Linked DNA regions of Duganella zoogloeoides. The protein of the gene in region 1 interacts with the protein of each later gene in a pairwise test. Links are inferred from orthologs where the notes say so. Each region holds a gene or a part of one and is shown on either strand. Other genes may lie near its edges. The genes, in order: acpP and ybgC.

What was found.
Region 2: the proteins of acpP (region 1) and ybgC interact in binary tests that used the Escherichia coli proteins (3 or more experiments, as listed by UniProt). The link is inferred for Duganella zoogloeoides from one-to-one orthologs.

What each region holds. Positions count from the first base shown.
Region 1 is NZ_CP140152.1:3,830,257-3,841,858, reverse strand. Bases 3,638-6,404 are described here. They hold acpP (acyl carrier protein), read left to right. Parts: upstream 3,638-4,784; coding sequence 4,785-5,024; downstream 5,025-6,404. Other genes in these bases: fabF (beta-ketoacyl-ACP synthase II), read left to right, coding at 5,055-6,302; fabG (3-oxoacyl-ACP reductase FabG), read left to right, coding at 3,905-4,651; fabD (ACP S-malonyltransferase), read left to right, coding at 3,638-3,855. Outside these bases: SR858_RS16915 (YceD family protein), read left to right, coding at 1-133; rpmF (50S ribosomal protein L32), read left to right, coding at 341-523; phosphate acyltransferase PlsX, read left to right, coding at 703-1,797; SR858_RS16900 (beta-ketoacyl-ACP synthase III), read left to right, coding at 1,819-2,823; more of fabD, read left to right, coding at 2,914-3,637; SR858_RS16875 (hypothetical protein), read left to right, coding at 6,487-6,915; RNA polymerase sigma factor RpoE, read left to right, coding at 6,988-7,590; SR858_RS16865 (sigma-E factor negative regulatory protein), read left to right, coding at 7,664-8,095; SR858_RS16860 (Do family serine endopeptidase), read left to right, coding at 8,239-9,762; SR858_RS16855 (glutaredoxin family protein), read left to right, coding at 9,815-10,063; lepA (translation elongation factor 4), read left to right, coding at 10,267-11,602. UniProt on the Escherichia coli protein: Carrier of the growing fatty acid chain in fatty acid biosynthesis.
Region 2 is NZ_CP140152.1:4,266,109-4,277,825, forward strand. What follows is about bases 5,860-8,741. They hold ybgC (tol-pal system-associated acyl-CoA thioesterase), read left to right. Parts: upstream 5,860-7,034; coding sequence 7,035-7,448; downstream 7,449-8,741. Other genes in these bases: SR858_RS18895 (SDR family oxidoreductase), read left to right, coding at 6,145-6,894; tolQ (protein TolQ), read left to right, coding at 7,464-8,156; SR858_RS18910 (ExbD/TolR family protein), read left to right, coding at 8,186-8,623; tolA (cell envelope integrity protein TolA), read left to right, coding at 8,637-8,741. Also shown: SR858_RS18860 (pilus assembly protein), read right to left, coding at 1-753; SR858_RS18865 (pilus assembly PilX family protein), read right to left, coding at 773-1,264; SR858_RS18870 (PilW family protein), read right to left, coding at 1,281-2,315; type IV pilus modification protein PilV, read right to left, coding at 2,315-2,887; SR858_RS18880 (glycine-rich domain-containing protein), read left to right, coding at 3,088-3,798; transcriptional regulator NrdR, read right to left, coding at 3,988-4,461; glyA (serine hydroxymethyltransferase), read right to left, coding at 4,519-5,766; more of tolA, read left to right, coding at 8,742-9,626; Tol-Pal system beta propeller repeat protein TolB, read left to right, coding at 9,626-10,900; peptidoglycan-associated lipoprotein Pal, read left to right, coding at 10,935-11,468; tol-pal system protein YbgF, read left to right, coding at 11,575-11,717.

The DNA.
Region 1 (11,602 bases):
CCTGGTGGAAGATGAAGCGTTGCTGGCCTTGCCGCAATCGCCGCGCCACGCAGTCTGCCCTGACGCATCACTGCTCGATAAGGCGAAAAGCGCCAAGATCTCGCCCTTCGAAGCACTCAAGGGCCTGAAATAAGTCGGCACCGGTAAGCCGCAAATCCGAACAAGCTGTAGTAAAGAACGTGTCATGCGCGTGCAGTAATCGAGTATTGGCAAGTTGTAGTAAAAGTAGTACCCGCATTTAACGTCGCCGGGCTGTATTGCCGGCGGGATACTCGATTCGCATGTATTTGCTGATCGATTGTGTTAAAATTTTAGAACTTATGTATTAGGAGTCATTAACATGGCAGTTCAACAGAACAAGAAGTCCCCTTCGAAGCGCGGTATGCACCGTTCGCACGATTTCCTGGTTGCTCCACAACTGGGTATCGAGCCAACCACCGGCGAAACCCACCTGCGTCACCACATCAGCCCTAACGGCTTCTACCGTGGTCGTAAAGTCCTGAAAACCAAAAACGACGAGTAATCGACGCTTTTGCTGGACACGGAAACAGGCGGTGCTGAGTTATTGAGCATCGCTTTTTCTTTTTTCATCGGCTGCAAACCACTTTTGCACACCGTCATGTTGATACGCCGGCCGTTACTGGTCCGCAGCTTGCCGCAGCTCGCCCCGGAAGGGCTGGAGCGTGGTACTGAACCCAAACAATGACAATCAAAATTTCTATCGACTGCATGGGCGGAGATCACGGTCCATCGGTCACCATTCCCGCAGCAATCTCCTTCGTCAACCGCGAACAAGACGCCGAGCTGATCCTGATCGGACTCGAAGACGTCCTGCGCGCCGAACTGAAAAAGCATCACGCCGACACCCATCCGCGCCTGTCCATCGTCCACGCTTCCGAGCAGGTGACCATGGACGACCCGCTGGAAGTTGCGTTGCGCCGAAAAAAAGATTCGTCGATGCGCGTGGCGATCGAGCAGGTCAAATCCGGCAAGGCCCAGGCCGCTGTCTCGGCCGGCAATACCGGCGCCCTGATGGCAGTGGCCCGCTACGTACTGAAAACCATGAGCGGCGTCGATCGCCCGGCGATCTGCTCGATCATGCCGAACCAGAAGAACGGCCCGACCTACATGCTCGACCTGGGCGCCAACGTCGATTGCGAACCGCATCACCTGCACCAGTTCGCCATCATGGGTTCGGTGCTGGTCTCGGCCATGGAAAACATCGAACGCCCGACCATCGGCCTGCTTAACGTCGGTACCGAGGACATCAAGGGCAACGAAGTGGTCAAGGCCACCGGCAAGCTGCTGCAGATCGACCACGAACGCGGCGCGCTGAACTTCTTCGGCAACGTTGAAGGCAATGACATCTTCAAGGGCACCACCGACCTGGTGGTGTGCGACGGCTTTACCGGCAACGTCACGCTCAAGGCAGTGGAGGGCGTGGCCCGCTTCTTTGCCGACACCGTCAAGACCGAATTCAAGCGTACGCCGCTGACCATCCTCAGCGCCTTGCTGGGCCGCGGCGCGCTCACTGCCATCAAGAACCGCCTGTCGCCGTCGCGCTATAACGGCGCCAGCCTGCTCGGTTTGCGCGGCCTGGTGTTCAAAAGCCATGGTGGCGCCGACGCATATTCCTTTGAGTGGGCGATCAAGCGGGCGTATGATGCAGCCAAAAATGACGTGTTGCCGCACATTTCGACCCTGATCGCCGAGCTGATGCCGCGCAACACTGAAACGCCTGAGGCGGCTGCCGCACCTGCAGCCGCCCCCAGTGCCGCCGGCGTCGTTGCTGGCTAACTATCGAGTGGAATAGACGGCATGACCTTGTATAGCAAAATTATCGGCACCGGCAGCTACTTGCCGGCGCAACGTGTGACCAACCAGGACCTGGCCCAGCAGCTGGCCGCCAAGGGCATCGAAACTTCCGACGAGTGGATCGTATCGCGCAGCGGCATTTCGGCGCGCCACTTTGCCGCCGCCGACGAAAAATCGTCGGACCTGGCGGCCAACGCTGCCAAAAAGGCGCTGGAAATGGCGCGCCTGGCGCCCAACGATATCGACCTGATCATCGTTGCCAGCTCCACCCCCGACTTCTTTGGCAGCTTCCCCAGCACCGCCTGCATCGTCCAGCAAAAACTCGGCATCACCAACAATGGCGCGGCCGTCGATGTGCAGGCTGTCTGCAGCGGCTTCGTGTATGCGCTGTCCACGGCCGATGCGTTCATCCGTGCCGGCGTGCACAAGAACGTGCTGGTGATCGGCGCCGAAGTGTTTTCGCGCATTCTCAATTTTAACGACCGCACCACCTGCGTGCTGTTCGGCGACGGCGCCGGCGCCGTGGTGGTGACCGGTTCGGACGAGCCTGGCATCCTGGCCACCGCGCTGCACGCGGACGGCAGCCACTCGGGCATCCTGTGCATGCCCAACTCGTTCAGCGGCGCCACCGCCGGCGAAGCCTACCTGTACATGGACGGTCCGGCGGTGTTCAAGCTGGCCGTCTCGGTACTGGAAAAGGTCGCGCACGAAGCGTTAAACAAGGCTGGCATGTCGGCTGACCAGATCGACTGGCTGGTGCCGCACCAGGCCAATATCCGCATCATGAACGGCACCGCCAAGAAGATGGGCCTGCCGCTGGACAAAATGGTGGTGACCGTCGATCAGCATGGCAATACGTCGGCTGCCTCGATCCCGCTGGCGCTGGACGCTGCCGTGCGCGACGGCCGCATCAAGAACGGCCACAACGTCATGATGGAAGGTGTTGGCGGCGGCTTTACCTGGGGCGCGGTACTGGCCACCATGAGCGGCTTGCCGGATACGCTGTAAGCGGCGACTTGTTGCGCCAGAATTAGAGTTAGAGTTCTAACGGCTATACTTCAGGCCGACAAGAATTGATTCCCTTCGAATGGATGACGTATGACTAAATTTGCATTTGTATTCCCGGGCCAGGGCTCGCAGGCGATCGCCATGCTGGACGGTTTTGCCGGCAACCCGGTGGTGGCAGAAACCATCGCCGAAGCGTCAGGCGCGCTGGGCTTTGACCTCGGCAAGCTGATTGCCGAAGGTCCGAAAGAAGAGCTGGACCTCACCACCAACACCCAGCCGGTGATGCTCACCGCTGCCGTGGCCGTGTACCGCGCATGGATCGCCGCAGGCGGCCCGGCGCCAACCATCGTTGCCGGCCACAGCCTGGGCGAATACTCGGCGCTGGTCGCTGCCGGCGTGATCGCGTTCAAGGACGCCGTGCCGCTGGTGCGCTTCCGTGCGCAAGCGATGCAGGAAGCCGTACCGGTCGGACTCGGCACCATGGCTGTCGTGCTCGGTTTGTCGGACGACGACGTGCGCGCCGCCTGCGCCGAAGCCACCGCTGCCGTGTCGGACTCGGTGGTGGAAGCGGTCAACTTCAACGCGCCGGCGCAAGTCGTGATCGCCGGCCATACTGCTGCGGTCGAGCGCGCCTGCGATATCGCCAAGGCCAAGGGCGCCAAGCGCGCCATGAAGTTGCCGGTCTCGGCGCCGTTCCACTCGTCGCTGCTGAAACCTGCATCGGATCGCCTGCGCGACTACCTGGCCGACCTGACCTTCGCCGCACCGCAAATCCCGCTGATCAATAACGTCGATGTGGCTGTGCTGAACGACGTCGATGCAATCAAGGATGCGCTGGTACGCCAGGCTGCCGCACCGGTGCGCTGGGTGGAAACCATGCAGCAGGTTGCTGCACAAGGCATTACTCAGGTGATCGAATGCGGTCCCGGCAAGGTGCTGATGGGCTTGACCAAGCGCATCGATGCGACGCTGGTAGGCGACGCCATCACCGACCAGGCGTCGCTGGAGCGCATCTTGACCTCGCTCAAGTAAGACTGCGGCGCAGAGTACTATCGTTTAGCACTAACTAGTTAGGACACACATGAATTTAGCAAATCAAGTGGCGCTGGTGACCGGCGCTTCGCGCGGCATCGGCAAGGCCATCGCCCAGGAGCTGGCGCGCCAGGGTGCGCGCGTGATCGGCACCGCCACCACCGAAGCGGGCGCGGAAGCGATTTCAGCTTACCTGGCTGAAATCAATGCCGAGGCCGGTAAAGGCCTGGTCCTGAACGTGACCGACGCCGAGCGCTGCGCGGCCGTCATCGACGAAATTACCAAGACGTACGGCGCGGTCGCCATCCTGGTCAACAATGCCGGCATCACCCAGGATAACCTGGCCATGCGCATGAAGGACGACGAGTGGGACAGCGTGATCGCCACCAACCTGTCCGCCGTCGGCCGCCTGTCGCGCGCCGTCTTGCGCGGCATGATGAAGGCCAAGGCTGGCCGCATCATCAACATCACGTCGGTGGTGGCCTCGTCCGGCAACCCGGGCCAGATGAATTACGCTGCCGCCAAGGCTGGCGTGGAGGGCATGGGCCGCGCGCTGGCGCGTGAAATCGGCAGCCGCAACATCACCGTCAACAGCGTGGCGCCGGGCTTTATCGATACCGACATGACCAAGTCGCTGGGCGACGACCAGCACGCTGCATTGCTCACCCAGATCCCGTTGGGCCGCCTGGGCAAACCTGAAGATATCGCTGCTGCGGTCGCCTTTTTGGCCTCGCCGCAAGCGGCTTACATTACCGGCACCACGCTGCACGTGAATGGCGGTATGTATATGAACTGATGGGATTTCCCATCTTTTACCAGCGATTTCGGTGCACTTATGGGGAAACTCGTAGCAAACACCGAAATTAGTTTTTCAGTGCGCAAACCTGATAAAATGCGCGCTTTCCGTAACAAACAAATGGAGCCATAACATGTCGGATATCGAACAACGCGTTAAGAAAATCGTCGCAGAACAACTGGGCGTCGCAGAAGCGGACATCAAGATCGAATCCTCGTTCGTTGACGATCTGGGCGCTGACTCCCTGGACACCGTGGAACTGGTGATGGCCCTGGAAGACGAGTTCGAAATGGAAATCCCTGACGAACAAGCAGAAAAGATCACCACCGTGCAACAAGCCATCGACTACGCCACCGCGCACGTCAAGGCGTAATTGCCGCCCGATCGACTTTAGGAGAATCGCTTGAGAGGTTCTAAAAACCGTCGTGTTGTCATTACCGGCCTGGGCGCCGTTACCCCGATTGGCAACAATGTTGCCGATACCTGGGCAGCGGCACTCGAGGGCAAATCCGGCATTGCCACCATCACCAAGTTTGACGCACAAGCTTTCAGTACCCGTTTTGCCGGTGAAGTCAAAGGCTTCAATATCGAGGACTACATCTCGGCCAAGGAAGCGCGCCACATGGATACGTTTATCCATTACGGCATGGCGGCCGGCATCCAGGCGGTGCAGGATTCGGGTATCGAAGTGACCGACGCCAATGCCGATCGTATCGGTGTGATCATCGGTTCCGGCATCGGCGGTCTGCCGATGATCGAAGAGCAGAAGGAAGACTACGACAAGCGCGGTCCGCGCCGTATTTCGCCCTTCTTCGTGCCTGCCTCGATTATCAATATGATTTCGGGCAACCTGTCGATCAAGTACGGCATGCGCGGTCCTAATCTGTCGATCGTCACCGCTTGTACCACCGGCCTGCATTGCATTGGCGCTGCCGCTCGCATGATCGAGTATGGCGATGCCGACGTGATGATCGCCGGTGGCGCCGAGTCGACCGTTTCGCCGCTGGGTCTCGGTGGCTTTGCTTCGGCAAAAGCCCTGTCCGCGCGCAACGACGACCCGGCCACCGCATCCCGTCCATGGGATACGGACCGCGACGGCTTCGTGCTGGGCGAAGGCGCCGGCGTGATGGTCGTGGAAGAGTACGAACACGCCAAGGCACGCGGTGCCAAGATTTACGCCGAGCTGGTCGGCTTCGGCATGAGCGCCGATGCTTACCACATGACGTCGCCCCTGGAAGACGGTAGCGGTGGCAGCAAGTCGGCGCAAGCCGCGCTTGCCAACGCCGGCCTCAACCCGGACCAGGTGCAGTACGTGAATGCGCACGGCACCTCGACGCCGCAAGGCGACGTGGCCGAAGTGCAGGGCATCAAGCGCACGTTCGGCGACCACGCCAAAAAGCTGGTGGTCAATTCGACCAAGTCGATGACCGGCCACTTGCTCGGCGGCGCCGGCGGCCTGGAAGCAGTGTTTACGGTATTGGCGGTGCACCACCAGGTGTCGCCACCGACCATTAACATCTTCAACCAGGATCCGTCGTGCGATCTGGACTTCTGCGCCAATGTCGCCCGCGACATGAAGATCGAGTATGCAGTGAAAAACTCGTTCGGCTTCGGCGGAACCAACGGCAGCCTTGTCTTCGGCAAGATCTAGGTAGTAAAAAAGTTTAACTTTATGTTGAACTAAAACCGCGCCCGCCATGTCAAAGCATGGTGGGCGAGGATTCGGCGCTGGCATTCGCCAGCGCCTGAATTGCCCGGCCCCGCGCCGGCGCATCCAGTTTTATCGCTCCCCATCCGTGTAGATTTTTTGTGTTGTCTCTATCCGTGCTGCAGTCATGTCGATCGCGGTGTCCGTCATCGTTCGTCCCTCGCCTGGTTTGCGCTTGTTGCACGCCGGGTTGTGCTGTTGCGTGCTGGCGTCCGCCGCTGCCTGTCCCGGCGTGCTGGCGCCGCTGGCGTGCGTGGTGGCCGCTATCTGTGGCTATGTCTGCGGGCAACCATGCGGTATTGCAATGGCGGTTGATATAACCGCAGTCGGGCAATTCCGCACTGCGCTATACCAACATGCGGGAACGCCGCTGCGCCTGCTTGATGGATCGACCGTGTGGCGCGGTTTGCTGCTGCTGCGCTTGGGTGGTGCGGATGGCAGCGTGCGGTCGGTGCTGGTGTTGCCCGATTGCGTAAGCGGGGCGGAGTTGCGCGCGTTGACGCTGGCCTGTCGGGCCGCCGCCGCGCGCAGCGAAATAAATGCGCCAACACTGTGAACTTCTTGCAGCGGGCTAACTCTATAGCATAAAGGGTTGCGGCGACGTTGCAGGCCACCGAGGAATTCCGGAGTGACGACAGAACGTGAGTGTGACCAGATGCTGGTCGACCGGGTCCGGGCCGGCGACAAGCAGGCGTTTGACATGTTGGTGGCCAAATATCAGCGCCGCCTCATGCGCCTGCTGTCGCGTATCGTGCACGACCCGGTGGAAGCCGAAGACGTGGTACAAGAGACGTTTATCAAGGCCTATCGCGCGTTGCGGCATTTTCGTGGCGACTCGGCTTTTTATACGTGGTTGTATCGCATAGGAATTAACACGGCCAAGAATTTTTTGACGACGCAGGGCAGGCGCACGCCCACGTCGACGGAAACCGACGCCGAACATGCCGAGGGTTTTTCAGATGGCGATAATTTGCGCGACATCAATACGCCGGAATCCATGCTGGCCAGCAAGCAAATTGCCCAGACCGTCAACGCGGCCATGGACGCCTTGCCACTCGATTTACGGACTGCGATCGCCTTGCGCGAAATAGAAGGGCTCAGCTACGAAGAGATTTCCGATATCATGGCTTGCCCCATCGGCACGGTCCGCAGCCGTATCTTCCGTGCCCGAGAAGTCATCGCTGAAAAGTTAAAGCCTCTGCTCGATATGCCGGTTGACAAGCGCTGGTAAGGCAGGAATGATGGCATTGGCGCCCGGCAATTTGTCGGCCGTGGTGGCAATGTATTGACAGGCGGAGCAAGCGATGGATACCCATAAAAGACTGCACGAAAACATTTCGGCGCTGGCGGATGGCGAGCTGGCGCAGAGCGAGCAGGAACTTGCCTTCGCGGCGCTGGAAACCACCGAGGGCAGGGCGGCGTGGCAGGCCTATCACCTGGTCGGCGACGTGCTGCGCGACAGCGCTCAAGGCGCGCTCAGCAATGGGTTCCGCGCGGCGCTGGCGGCGCGCCTCGACAACGAGCCTGCGCACGAGCTCTCGCCGCTTGCGCCAGGCGCCACCGACCCTGCTGCGCCACCGTTTGCCGCATCGGCCAACGGCGCTGCTGCCGCCCATGCCAGCAACGCCGCCAATACCGCTACTGCCGCCGCTGCAAATACGCTCGCCACCAGCGCTGCCGCCGGCGCCACGTCCCACGGCCAGGATGCCTCCAGCGCCGACGTAATCTTCCCTTAAGCCGTTTTATTTCTTCCTGCTCGTATAATTACCCGGTGTGCCGCGTGCGGGACTTTTATCCCGCCCTGTGCTAGCCTCATGGCGCGCGCCTCGCACCGCGACGCGTGCTGCCTGCATTCCAGAACCTTTAGAGAACGATCTCCATGAAAAATAATTTGAAAAATAATTTATCTGTCGGCAGTAAAACTCTCTCCGCGCTGCTGGTCAGCGCAAGCGTTTGGATGTCGCCCGCCGTACTGGGCATGAGTCCGGCAGTTGCCGCCGCGCCGGTCACCGGCGCCGTGATGGGCTTGCCCGACTTTGCCGACCTGGTTGACCGCGTTGGCCCCGCCGTGGTCAATATCCGCACCACCGAGCTGGTCAAGCCGGGCGGTCGTGGCGAAGTCGGCGAAGACGAAATGGCCGAATTCATGCGCCGCTTCTTCGGCGGCGCCATGCCGGTGCCACCGCAAGGGCAGGGCCGCAAAACACCGCGCCGCACCCCGGTACCTGAAGAAGCAGTGCCGCGCGGCGTCGGCTCCGGCTTCATCCTGTCGGCCGACGGCTACGTGATGACCAATGCCCACGTGGTCGATGGCGCCGACGAGGTGTTCGTCACGCTGACCGACAAGCGCGAATTCAAGGCCAAGGTACTGGGCGCGGACGCCCGCACCGACGTGGCCGTGCTGAAAATCGAAGGTGAAAAACTGCCATTCCTGTTGATGGGCGACTCCGACAAGATCCGCGTGGGAGAGTGGGTGATCGCCATCGGCTCGCCGTTCAACCTGGAGAACACCGTCACCGCCGGCATCATCTCGGCCAAGCAGCGCGATACCGGCGACTACCTGGCGCTGATTCAAAGCGACGTGGCCGTCAACCCCGGCAACTCGGGTGGCCCGCTGATCAATATGCGCGGCGAAGTCATCGGCATCAATTCCCAGATCGCCACCCTGTCCGGCGCGTATAACGGCATTTCGTTCGCGGTGCCGATCGACGAGGCGATCCGCGTGTCCGAGCAGCTCAAGAAGAGCGGCAAGGTCACCCGCGGCCGCATCGGCGTGCAGATTTCCGAGGTGAACAAGGAAGTGGCCGAGTCGCTGGGCCTGAAAAATGCCCAAGGTGCCGGTGTGGCCATGGTGGAGCCCGACGGTCCTGCCGACAAGGCCGGAATCAAGCCGGGTGACATCATTCTGAAATTTAATGGCACGGCGATTGCCCGCTCGTCGGACCTGCCGCGCGTGGTCGGCGGCACGGCGATTGGCAGCAAGGCGACCATTACCGTGTGGCGCAAGGGCCAGCAACTGGACTTGCCGGTCAACGTGGTGGAAATGGATGCCGACAAGACCGGCAAGGGCGCAACCGGCAAGGGTAAGGGCGGCAAAGCCGAGCCGGAGCAGGCCAAGTCCAACGCGCTGGGCCTGATCGTTACCGACCTGCCGGCCGACAAGCGCAAGGAGCTGGGCGTCGATGGTGGCGTAGTGATTGCCGATGTCGATGGCGTGTCCGAAGCGGCTGGCCTCGATGAAGGCGACATCCTGCTGCAGCTGAACAATACCGCGATCAAGGACGCCAAGCAGTTCAACGCGCTGGTGGCCAAGCTCGATCCGAAGAAGCGCTCGGTAGTGCTGGTGCGCCGCGGTGACCAGACGCAGTTCATTTCGCTGCGTCCGAGCGAGCTGGCCAAGTAAGTGATATTGCCACCGTCCGCATACGCGGGCGGTGGCAGCCTGCCAGACTTCCATGCATTTCACTCTCTACTCCCGCAGCTACTGCCACCTGTGCCAGGACATGCACGACGCGCTGCTGCGCCTGCAGCCGCCGGGCGTCATTTTTACGGTGGACGTGATCGACATCGACCAGGCCGGCGATCCTGCACTGCTGGCCCGGTACGACGAACTGGTGCCGGTGCTGTTTGCCGATCTGGCTGATCCCGAGCTGTGCCATTACCACCTCGACGAAGCCAAAATCCGCGCATTGCTGGTGAAATAGTCAAAATTCATGGCAAAAAGGCTGTGCTTTGTATAAGTCGGGCTTTCCACTCTGAAATCCGGTAAAATGCCGGGTATCACGTTTGGCAGTCCAAGGCGCTCGCCAGGGCAATCATGCCCAGCTTTGAGCGCTTTTTGTATTGCGCGCCGTGTTTTAGCGATGCGCGCACCCGTCGTTTCGACCTGTTTTTTGATTATTTGTTAATGAACAACATACGCAATTTCTCCATCATCGCCCACATCGACCACGGTAAATCGACCCTGGCCGACCGCATCATCCAGCTTTGCGGCGGCCTGTCCGACCGCGAGATGGAGGCGCAGGTGCTCGATTCGATGGACCTGGAACGCGAACGCGGCATTACCATCAAGGCCCAGACTGCGGCCCTGAAATACAAGGCGCGCGATGGCATCATCTACAACCTGAACCTGATCGATACGCCCGGCCACGTCGACTTCTCGTACGAAGTGTCGCGTTCACTGTCGGCGTGCGAGGGCGCGCTGCTGGTGGTCGATGCGTCGCAAGGCGTGGAAGCGCAAACGGTTGCCAACTGCTACACCGCGCTCGACCTGGGCGTGGAAGTGGTGCCCGTCCTCAATAAAATCGACTTGCCGAACGCCGATCCGCCGACCGCAATCGCCGAGATCGAAGACGTGATCGGTATCGAAGCGGGCGACGCCGTCCATTGCTCGGCCAAGACCGGCCTGGGCGTGGAAGACGTGATCGAATCGATCATCGCCAAGGTGCCGCCACCGAAAGGCGACCCGGACGCGCCACTGCAGGCGCTGATCGTGGACTCGTGGTACGACGCCTACGTGGGCGTGGTGATGCTGGTGCGCGTGATGAACGGCACCCTGAAACCGAAAGACAAGATCAAGCTGATGGCCACCGACTCGGTGCAGCTGGTGGAAGACGTGGGCATTTTCGCGCCGCGTTCGCTGTCGCTGCCGCAACTGTCGGCCGGCCAGGTGGGCTTCATCATCGCCGGCATCAAGGAACTGAAGGTTGCCAAGGTGGGCGATACGGTTACCCTGGCCAACCGTCCGGCGCCGGCGCCGCTGCCAGGCTTCAAGGAAGTGCAGCCGCAAGTGTTTGCCGGCCTGTTCCCGGTGGAAGCGAACCAGTACGACGCGCTGCGCGACTCGCTGGAAAAGCTGAAACTCAACGATGCCGCACTGATGTACGAGCCGGAAGTATCGCAGGCGCTGGGCTTCGGCTTCCGCTGCGGCTTCCTCGGTCTGCTGCACATGGAAATCGTCCAGGAGCGCCTCGAGCGCGAGTTCGACATGGACCTGATCACCACCGCACCGACCGTGGTGTACGAGGTGGTAATGCGCGACAACAGCATCGTCAAGGTGGACAATCCATCGCGCATGCCCGAGCCGACCAAGATCAACGAAATCCGCGAACCGATCGTTACCGTCAACCTGTACATGCCGCAAGAGTATGTCGGATCGGTGATCACGCTGTGCATCGGCAAGCGCGGTGTGCAGATGGACATGAGCTACCACGGTCGCCAGGTCAAGCTGGTGTACGAGATGC
Region 2 (11,717 bases), 440 kb from region 1 along the record:
CCGGTGCAACGCACCGAACAGCGCGGCCGGGACGTAGGCAAACAGCTCGGCGCCATCGGCAGCATTGAAGGCATGCAGCATGCCGTCGTTGGCGCCAAGATAAAGCATGTCCGGCCGCGCCCGCACCAGCCCCTGTGAGGATTGGCCCACGTTCACCGGCGTGCTGTGGACCGAGTTGCCCAGCACGCTGCCGCGTGCGCGGAATAGCGTACCTTCTGCGCTGCGCTCGCCGCGTAACCAGGCCAGGCGTTGCGGGCCGCTGCCGTCGCTGGCAGGATCGAGCTGGGCGCGCTGCTCGGGCGACAGGGCTTCCCACGCGAACGGCACCATGACCAGAGTGCCGTCAGCCTGGACGATGGCGGTGTGAAGATTGCGCCGTTCCGGCGGCGGCGATGCGGCGCGGATGGCGCTGCCGGTGAGCAGTGCGCCAGCATCCCATACGGCCTGCTTCGCTTGCGACAAGCCGCCGGTACCGGGCGCCATCGCATAGCGGATGAAGCTGCCGGACCAATCGGCCGTCTGCATCGCTGACTGGTACAAGGTGCCGGCCTGGTCGGGCTTGCTGGGAACGAGTACCAGCGCGGGGCCCTCAAGTTGTCCCGCACTGTCCTGGCGGCACGACGACGCCAGCGGTTCGCTGGCGATCGCCAGCAATGGCGGCGCAGACCAGGCGGCGTTGCTCACGCCCCAGCTTACACACGCAATCAGGCAGTAAATCAGGCACCGTTCCGGCACCATCGTCAACCAAACCATCTGCGTACCCATTTATCCCTCACTCAGCTATGAACACACTCTGCAACACTACTTCCGTGCCGGGTTTCGGGCCGAAGCCGATCGCCGTCACGCGGTAGCAAGTCTGTGGATCGGCTGCGTCGGTGCCGGGTTCGTGGCATTCCAGGCTTTCGATCACGTAACGCGGCTTTTTGAAGGGCAGCAATCCCATGCCGGTCTTCATCGTCGCGCCGGTCGCCTCGCCGTATTCGACGGTGCAGCCGCCGCCATCGTCGCCGCCCAGGTCGGCGTGCTGCCAGGCGGGATCGACGCCGCAGGCGTCCTGCGCCACCACGGCGCTGCCGTTTTGAATACTGCGCTCTGCATCCGCCAAGGCATCCTCCGCCGCGTGGAAGGCGATTTCGCGGTCACGCTCGCCACGCGCGGCCTGTTCGCCCTGCAAACCCAGGCGCGCAGCCGACGCGCCCAGCAGCATGACCAGCAACATCATGACCAGGCACACCACCACCGTTACTCCGCGTTGCGTACGCATGGTCGTGACCATGGTGTCACCCGCTCTTGTTGCGTAGCATGACCGTCAGTCCCACCAGGCGCCGCGCCCGCCATCGCTCCGTCGCCGGGATCTGCGCTTCCATGAGGCGCGTGCCCAGGTCCTGGCTGTGGCCGTCTGCATACGCCGGCCCGAACAGGTCGAATTGCATGGCGTGGGTGTCACTACGGGTGTTGCCGTCGCCATGCAGCAGCAAGGCCAGCTTGACGGTGCATACGCGTTTCCAGTGGCTGCGCCGCTGCAGTTCGCGCTGTTGTTCTTCTGGCGTGGCGCCTGCTGGCGCCAGCGCGTTGTCGAGGGCGCGGATGGCGGTGGCGCTCAAGTATCGGTTGGGGACGCCGTCGGCAGGCTGGTCGGTGTCCAGGCCGTACAGCACCTGGAACGATTCGACGCCGCGCACGATGGCGTCCGCGCCCCAGTTGCCATTGCCCAGATATTTGCAGCGCAATTCGCCGTCGCCGCCCTCGCCCAGTGCGACATAGAAGATGCTCCAGCCGAGCGCGTCGCCATCATCGGGCGCCGCCACGCCGAAGCCGCCGCAGTTGATGCTCGAGCCATCGCCGCTGATGCCCTGGCCGTGACCGGCAAAGCGCACGGCCAGCACATCGCTGCCGTTGGCAACAGCTGGCAGCGGCGTAGCAATGCCGTAGCTGGCCTTGCCCAGGCTGTGCGCATCCCAGCCGCTGATCAACGCCGGCGCATCGTCGGCGATGGATACCGGCGCGGTCGTGCTGTCCCAGTTGACGTAAGCGCCCTGCCGCACCGACTGCGCCATGATCTCCAGCGCATAGCGGCCGCCATCGTCAAGCCAGGCGCTCTCGGCGTGGTGGCGATAGTTGCCGGCCGACGCCAGCAGCAGGCTGCCAGCCAACAAGGTCAACAAAAGCCCCAGGCCGGCGGCAACCAGCAGCTCGACCAGGCTCCAGCCGTCCTGGCGCGTGAGCTTTATGAACCTGCTCCGAGATCGGCCTTGCTTACGCGAGCACTTCATTAACGTGCTCGGATACAGGCCCTGGTGGCGCACGCGTTTCATCACAGTGCTCCGACCGGCAGCGCCACGCCCGGCACATGCTGGCCGGTGCGATCGACTTGCGGCCTACCGTCGGCGCGTTTGCCGCGCCAGCCCACCTTGATCACCAGCGGTGCACCGGCCCCGCCACTGCAAGGCCACAGCAAGGTGCCGCCGCTCCACAGGCCGGCGTCGCGGCAGATCACCACGCGGCCGCTGGGCAGGTGCGTGCGCAGGGCAGTCTTGATTTCGTAGAGGTCGAACCAGGCCAGTTGGGCCGCGTTGCAGGCATCGGCGTAGCACAGCACGGCCGGCGGCGCGGGCGGAGGCTGGTCGAGCACGTCGTAGTCGAGGGTCAGGTAGGGATTGGCGCCATCGGGCAATTGCATCTGCGACGGATTGGCGCGCAGGCGTTCGGCCATACTGGTCGCCAGCAGCGATGCCTGCGCCAGCAAGGCGCTCTGGTGCCGCGCGCGCATGGCCGCCAGTTGCATCGACACCCCGCCGACGATGCCCACCGCCAGCACGAACACGGCAATCAGCACCTCGAGCAGGGTGAAGCCCCCAACCGACCACAACTTTGTACCTGAGCGCACGGCCAACCTCCGCTACATGACGAGGACAGGGTTCGACGTTAGCAGTGCTTTATGGCTGAGATCTGCGATGGATCAAGCGTGCGCTCGGGTTCGGCCGGTTGACAACAGTTGGCGAACACGACAGTAAAGCGGTAAGACGACACGCTTGCATTCGGTTAACTTTTAAGCAATCATGGGCCACCATGTGATCGGGGCCAATTATGAGTTTTCTCCTTGTCTTTGCTGGTACCTGCCTGGCTGGCGGTGGTGGCTTCGTCTGGCAGCGCCAGCGCCGCACCCGGCGCGAGGCCACCATCCGCGAGTTTCTGCTGCCGAAAGGATTGTTCGAAGCACTGCGTGTTCATCATCCGCAACTGACGCCCAAGGATTGCCACCTGGTGGCACAGGGACTGCGCCAGTTCTTCCTGGTCCACCTGAAAAGCGGCGGGCAGTTTGTGTCGATGCCGTCGCAGGTAGTGGACGACCTGTGGCACGAATTCATCCTCTACACCCGGGCTTACGAACAGTTTTGCCGCAAGGCATTCGGCGGCACCCTGCACCACACTCCGGCCATCGCGCTTGACCAGCGCCACCGTGGCAACGACGGCATCCGGCGCACCTGGCGCCTGGCCTGCGCCGAAGAAAATATCGATCCGCGCCATCCGTCGCGGCTGCCGTTGCTGTTTGCGCTGGACAGCAAGCTGGCCATCCCGAACGGCTTCGTGTACGTGCCCGATTGCGACGGCGTCGCGCGCAAGGGCGGTCAAGGCGATGGTGGTGGCGGCGATACTTACTGCGGTGCCCACCTCGGCGGTGGCGACAGCGGCTCAGGCACCGGGAGTGGCGACAGTAGCGATGGCGGTGGCGACAGCGATGGCGGTGGCGACAGCGGCGGCTGCGGTGGCGGAGGATGCGGTGGTGGCGGCGACTAGGCGCGCCCGACACAACCGCGACAGCAGTGACAGCGATGGCGACAGCGGCGGGAATAGCAGTGACTGCGGTGGCGGAGATTGCAGCGACCAGGCGCGCCTGACGCAAGCTTTCGCGCGAGCAGCAGCGACGAAGATGGTACGAAGGTACAGCAGGAGCTGCAACACAGCAAAGGAGGACCGGTCAGGCCCCTACTCGGTCTTGCGCGGCTTGCTTTCCTCACCCACTTCCGCAATCGCATTCTGGAACTCGGCCAGGTCTTCGAAGTTTTTGTAGACGGAAGCAAAACGGATGTAGGCCACGGTATCGAGGCACTGCAATTCCTGCATGACCAGTTCGCCGATGTAGCCGGTATCGACTTCGCGCAGGCCGCTGGTGAGCAGTTTTTCTTTGATGGACGAGACCGCCGCATCGACGGCGGGCGCCGCCACGGGGCGTTTGCGCAAGGCCAGCGACAGGCTGCCACGCAATTTTTCCGCCGAGTATTCGGTACGGCTGCCGTTCTTCTTGACCACGGCCGGCATCACCAGCTCGATGCGCTCGTACGTGGTAAATCGTTTATCACATTTCGTGCAGCGACGGCGACGGCGGATGGCATCCCCTTCCTCGGATACACGCGTATCGAGAACCTGGGTATCGTCATGCTGGCAGAACGGACATTTCATATGAGCCACTGAATATTGAAACGGCGCGCCGGTGGTGACCGCCGGCGCGCCAGGGGATTACTTGGCGTAGACCGGGTACTTGTCGGCCAACACTTTAACAGCAGCTTTGACACGCTCGATGGTGGCGGCGTCGTGCGGGTTGTCCAGCACGTCGGCGATCAGGTTGCCCACTTCTTCCGCTTCGGCTTCCTTGAAACCACGGGTGGTCATCGCTGGCGAACCGAGGCGGATGCCCGAGGTCACGAACGGCTTCTGCGGATCGTTCGGGATGCCGTTCTTGTTGGTGGTGATGTGGGCGGTGCCCAGGATCGCTTCGGCTTCCTTGCCGGTCAGGTTCTTCGGACGCAGGTCCACCAGCATCACGTGCGACTCGGTGCCGCCGGAGACGATACGCAGGCCGCGCTTGATCAGGGTCTTGGCCAGCACGTCGGCGTTGATCACCACTTGTTGCTGGTAAGCCTTGAATTCAGGCGTCAGCGCTTCCTTGAAAGCCACTGCCTTGCCGGCGATGACGTGCATCAGCGGGCCGCCCTGGATGCCGGGGAAGATGGCCGAGTTGATGATTTTCTCGTGCTCGGCCTTCATCAGGATGATGCCGCCGCGCGGGCCGCGCAACGATTTGTGCGTGGTCGAGGTGACGAAGTCGGCGTGCGGCACCGGGTTCGGGTACAGGCCTGCAGCGATCAGGCCTGCGTAGTGGGCCATATCGACCATGAAGTAAGCGCCCACTGCCTTGGCAACGGCTGCAAAACGCTCAAAGTCGATCTTTTTCGAGAAGGCCGACGCGCCGGCGATGATCAGCTTCGGCTTGTGTTCCTTGGCCAGCGCTTCCATCGCGTCGTAGTCGATGTCTTCTTCAGCGGTCAGGCCGTACGACACCACGTTGAACCATTTGCCGGACATGTTCAATGGCATGCCGTGGGTCAGGTGGCCGCCTTCGGCCAGCGACATGCCCATGATGGTGTCGCCTGGTTTCAGGACGGCGAAGAACACGCCCTGGTTTGCCTGCGAGCCGGAGTTCGGCTGCACGTTGGCCGCTTCCGCGCCGAACAGCTGCTTGACGCGGTCGATCGCCAGTTGCTCGACGACGTCCACGTATTCGCAGCCACCGTAGTAGCGCTTGCCTGGGTAGCCTTCGGCGTATTTATTGGTCAGCTGGGAGCCTTGGGCTTCCATGACGGCTGGCGAGGTGTAGTTCTCGGAAGCGATCAGTTCGATGTGGTCGTGCTGGCGGGTGTTTTCGTTCTGGATGGCGCCGAACAGTTCCGGGTCAACGCTGGCGAGGGTGTGATCTTTTGCGAACATGAAAAAACTCCAATAATGAGTAACGTTGTTGCTGGCAGGTTGGATCGAATGAGGGAAGCCAAAGCGGACAGGCAGCCTCTTTCGTGCATTCCATCGATGGGCTGCCCAGGCGAACGGCTGTTGAAATCTCACGTTTCCCGATGGATGTCCATCTTTCGCCGACGGACCAGCGCACCATTTTGGGGCTGCCCGCAGCTTTTCGCCAGTTACGTGAGACGTAATGGAACCCGGATTGTAATTTATGCGCCAGATTTGAGCAAATTTGCGCGAAAGGCGGGCTGATCTAATTTGCAACATCGGCATTTTGCGGCATCGCCGGGCGACATTGGGCATTTCAGCTACAATTTTGCCACCCTGTCACTCACTCTAGGAACCCTCATGATCGTCTTCATCACTGGCGCCTCCGCCGGCTTCGGCGCTGCCATGGCCCGCATCTTCGTTCAAAACGGCCATAAAGTCCTGATCGCCGGCCGCCGCGCCGACCGCCTGCAGGCCCTGGCCGCCGAACTGGGCGACGCCACCCTGCCGGTCGTGCTCGATGTGACCGACCGTGCGTCGATCGCGTCCGTGCTGGCTGGTTTGCCGGAAGCCTGGCGCCAGATCGACGTACTGGTTAACAACGCCGGCCTGGCACTGGGCGTGACGCCAGCGCACGAATCGTCGCTGGAAGACTGGGACACCATGATCGCCACCAATATCAGCGGTCTGGTTGCGATGACGCGCGCCATCCTGCCGGACATGGTCAAGCGCGGCAGCGGCACGATCATCAATATCGGCTCGGTCGCCGGCGATACGCCTTATCCGGGCGGCAACGTGTATGGGGCGACCAAGGCCTTCGTCGAGCAGTTCACGCTCAACCTGCGTGCCGACCTGGTGGGCACGGGCGTGCGCGCCACCAACCTGGCGCCGGGCCTGTGCGGCGGTACCGAGTTTTCCAACGTGCGCATGAAGGGCAACGACGAGGCTGCCGCCAAGGTCTACGAAGGCACCACGCCGCTGACCGCCGACGATATCGCCAACACCGCGTACTGGATCGCCACCCTACCCGCGCATATCAATATCAACCGCATCGAGATGATGCCGACCTGCCAGGGTTATGGCCCGCTCAACATCAAGCGCACGCTGTAAGCGCGGCGCGGCGAATGGACAGTAAAACTTAAATTTCGCTGAATTTTGCAGGGGAAGGACGCAATTGGCCCGTCCTTCCTTCAACCAGAGCAATAAATTCGCGTAGAATGTTGCTCAATCTTATTTGCAATCAACACAACATGCCAGCACAGTTCGACTGGAATGTCCGGGTCTATTACGAAGACACCGACGCCGGCGGGATCGTCTATTACGCCAACTACCTGAAATTCTTCGAGCGGGCCCGTACCGAATGGCTGCGCCACCTCAATGTGAACCAGCGCGCATTGCAGCAGGAACATGACGTGTTGTTCGTCGTCAAAAGTGTGACCTCGGAGTATCATGCGCCTGCAAAGCTTGACGACGTAATAAAATTAACTCTTAGCATCCAAAAACTAGGCCGTGCATCGGTTGCATTCCAGCAGCAAGCATGGTGTGGCGAGCAATTGTTGAATTCGGCCCAGGTGACCATCGCCTGCGTCGATACCACCATGCGCTTGCGCGCCATACCATCCGCCGTGGCCGAAAAAATGCGTCACTACGTAATCTCCGACTGATCAGACTGATAAACAATGAACGTCACCCAAGACCTCTCTTTCATCTCCCTCATCACCAATGCCCACCTGATCGTGCAGTTGATCATGGCGTTGTTGCTCATTATCTCGCTGGTCAGCTGGACCTACATCTTCAGCAAGCTGTTCGCAGTGCGTTCCGCGCGCCGCCAGACCGTGGAATTCGAAAAAACCTTCTGGGCCGGCGGCAACCTGCACGCGCTGCACCAGAATGCTGGCAAGGACCGCGCTGGCAGCGGCCCGCTGGCCCGCATCTTCGAAGCCGGCATGGGCGAATTCATCAAGAGCAAGGCCGCCTACGCCGCCAGCCGTGAAACCATGGACCACGGCGCCATCCTGGACGGCGCCCGCCGCGCCATGCGCGCTGCCTTCCAGCGCGAAATGGATGTACTGGAATCGCACCTGGCCTTCCTGGCCTCGGTCGGTTCGGTGTCGCCGTACATCGGCCTGCTCGGTACCGTGTGGGGCATCATGAACGCGTTCCGCGGTCTGGCCAATGTGCAGCAAGCCACGCTGGCAGCGGTCGCGCCCGGCATTGCCGAAGCGCTGATCGCTACCGCCATCGGCCTGTTCGCGGCGATTCCTGCGGTGGTGGCCTACAACCGCTTCTCGCACGATATCGATCGCCTGGCGATCCGCTTCGAGAGCTTTGTCGAAGAGTTCTCCAACATCCTGCAACGCCAGTCGCGCTAAGCGCGGGCATTTGATAAGGCAGAGCGATCATGGGTTCTTCTTTTAACAGCAGCATGCGCGGCGGCCGTGGCCGCAAGCTCAAGTCCGAAATCAACGTCGTGCCGTACATCGACGTGATGTTGTGCCTGCTGATCATTTTCATGGTCATGCCGTCGGCCAACGACGCCTCGGTGGTGGACTTGCCGCACGCGGAAAAATCGACCAAGCCGCCCAGCGACTACGTGCAGATCGTCATCAAGCCCAACGGCGCGCTGTCGATCGGCGTCAAGGGCAAGGATGCGGACGCGCCGGAAACGGCGCCGAGCCGCGACGCGCTGGTGAAAAAGCTGCGCACCTTGCACGACGAGCATCCCGACTACCCGGTGCTGATCTCGGGCGACAAGGAAAGCAAGTACGACGACGTGATCCAGCTGATCTCGGAAGCGAAAAAAATGGGCATTACCCGCGTGGGTTTGGCCACTCAATAAGAACGTTGAATAGATGAATCCCCCTACCGCAGGCGGCCCGTACAAGGTGCCGCGACAACACAACGGCTGGCGCGCAACGATACTTGCCGTATCGGTGCACGCGGTGCTGTTGCTGTTCCTGTGGGTGGGCGTGAGCTGGCAGAACACCGAACCGACCGAAGTCCAGGCAGAAATCTGGGACATGACGGTGCAGGACGCCGCCCCCGCCGCCCCGCCGGAACCCCAACCGGAACCTGATCCAGAACCGACTCCGGCGCCGGAGCCTGAACCCGTGCCGCCGCCCGTGGTCAAAGCTCCACCACCACCGCCGGTGGAAGTGCCACCTGCGCCCAAAGCACCCGACATCGCCCTCGAACGCCTGAAGGAAAAGAAGAAAAAGCTCGAGGAAGAGAAGAAGATCGCCGAGGCCAGGGAACTCAAGGAAGCCCAGCTGAAGAAAGAGGCGGACGAGAAGCAGGCCAAGCTCGACGCCAAGAAGAAGGCTGAGCAGAAAAAACTTGCCGAGCAAAAAGCCCGGGAAGAGGAAGAAAAAGAACAGGAAGAGAAAGAGAAGAAACTCGCCGCCGAGCAAGCCAAGAAAAAGGCCGCCGCAGAGAAACTGGCCAAGGAAAAGGCGGACAAGGCTGACAAGGCCGCCAAGGATAAGGCGTTTGCTGCGGAAATGAGCCGGATTACCGGTTCGGCCGCCAAGGGTGCCACCGGGACGGCTGCGCAATCGACTGGCGGCAAGGTTGATGGCGGTTACTCGGCAGCGATCCGTACCAAGGTCAAGAACAACCTGGTCTATGGCGGCACAGACGATACGCTGACGGCAACCTACAAGATCACCCAGTTGCCAACCGGTGAAATTATTGGCGTTCGCAAGATCAAGGGCAGCGCCTCGCCTGCGTACGACAGTGCGATCGAGAACGCAATTGCCAAATCGTCACCGCTCCCGAAGAAAAAAGATGGTACGGTAGAGCGCGAACTGGAACTGAACTTCAACATGAAGGATATGCACTAATGCAAACCAAATTTAAACACATCATTCTCTACGCCGGCCTGACCATCGCGGCCACCATGGGCAGCGCCCAGGCGCAGATGCGCATCGAAATTTCGGGCGCCGGCAGCAACCAGATCCCCGTCGCCGTGGCCGGCTTTGCCAACGAAGGCGTGGCCCCGCACATGGTCTCCGCCATTATCAAGGCCGACCTCGAACGCAGCGGCGCGTTTAAAATCATCGATGCCGGTGTGATCAGCGACGTCAACAACGTGGATTACAGCGGCTGGAAAGCCAAGGGCGCCGATGCGCTGGTGGTCGGCACCGTCAACGCCATGGCCGATGGCCGCTACGACGTGCGCTATAAACTGTACGACACCGTCAAGCAATCGCAGATCTCCAACCTGGACAAGGCTGTGACCGCCCAGTTCACGCGCCTGTCCGCGCACCTGATCGCCGACGATGTGTTCTTCAAGCTGACCGGCGTGCGCGGTGCTTTTTCCACCCGCATTTCGTATGTAAAACAGGAAGGCCGCAGCAATATGCTGATGGTTGCCGACGCCGATGGCGAAGGCGAGCAACTGGCGCTGCGTTCCAACGAGCCGATCATTTCGCCGTCGTGGTCGCCGGACGGCACCAAGGTCGCGTACGTGTCGTTCGAGCAGAAAAAGCCGGTCGTCTATATCCAGAACCTGATCACCCGCGCCCGCACCGTGGTGGCCAATGAAAAAGGCAATAACTCGGCGCCAGCCTGGGCGCCGGACGGCAACAAGCTGGCCGTGGCGCTGTCGCGTGACGGCAACTACGAGATCTACACGGTAAACGCCGACGGCAGCAACCTGCGCCGCGTCACCAGCAACGGCGGCATCGATACCGAGCCACAATGGTCGGCCGACGGCCAGAGCATCTACTTCACCAGCGACCGCAGCGGCGGCCCGCAAATTTATCGCATGAGCGCCAGCGGCGGCGACGCCAAGCGCGTGACCTTCTCCGGCACCTACAACACCAGCCCGCGCGTGTCGTCGGACGGCAAGACCCTGGCCTACATCTCGCGCCGCGACGGCAACTTCCAGCTGTACGTGCTGGACCTGGGCAGTGGCCAGGAAACGCGCCTGTCGGATACGACCAGCGACGAGTCGCCAAGTTTCGCGCCCAACGGCAAGTACATCATGTACGCCACGACGGCAGGCAGCCGCAAGTCGCTGGCCGTGGTCTCGGTGGATGGCCGTGTGAAGCAACGCCTGACCACTCAGGCGGGCAACATCAAGGAGCCCACCTGGGGTCCGTTCATGCAGTAAAACAATCAAAATCTAACGTTACTAGGAGAAACTCATGCGTCAAATCAGCAGCTTAGCCCTCGTCCTGACCACGGCAGCGATCCTGTCGGCCTGCTCGTCGACCCCGATCAAGGAAAACACCCCGCCACCAGTGGTAGAGCGTCCAGCGACCGGCCCGGCAACGGCACCAGCGGACACCCGCACCGTGGCGCCAGTTGAAACCAAGTCGCTCGACCCGCTGGACGATCCAAAAGGCGTGCTGGCCAACCGCAGCGTGTACTTCGACTATGACAGCTACAGCGTGCGCGCCGACGGCCGTCCAGTGGTGGAAAACCACTCGGCTTACCTGGCGAAAAACAAATCGCGCCAGATCCTGATCCAGGGTAACACCGATGACCGCGGCGGCTCCGAGTACAACCTGGCCCTGGGCCTGAAGCGCGCCGAAGCCGTGCGTAAAGCCATGACCACGCTGGGCGTGTCCGATTCGCAAATCGAAGCCGTGTCGCTGGGCAAAGAGAAGCCAAAAGCTGCCGGCACCGATGAAGCCGCACGCGCTGAAAACCGCCGCGCCGACATCGTTTACAAGTAATTTCTCTTTTGCCGGGTCACAGGCATAATACGGGGCGGTACCCGGACTTGGTTCCCAAGTCCAGGCATCGCCCCGTTTCCATTTTGATTTGTTGAAAGCGCCCGACATGATGAAACTCTCCAAATCCGGCGTCTCCGCCGCCGTGCTCGCTGCGATGACCTGGCTGCCGCTGCAAGCCCATGCCGGCCTGTTCGATGACGACGAAGCCCGCAAGGCCCTGCTGGACCTGCGCGCCAAGGTCGAAGCCTT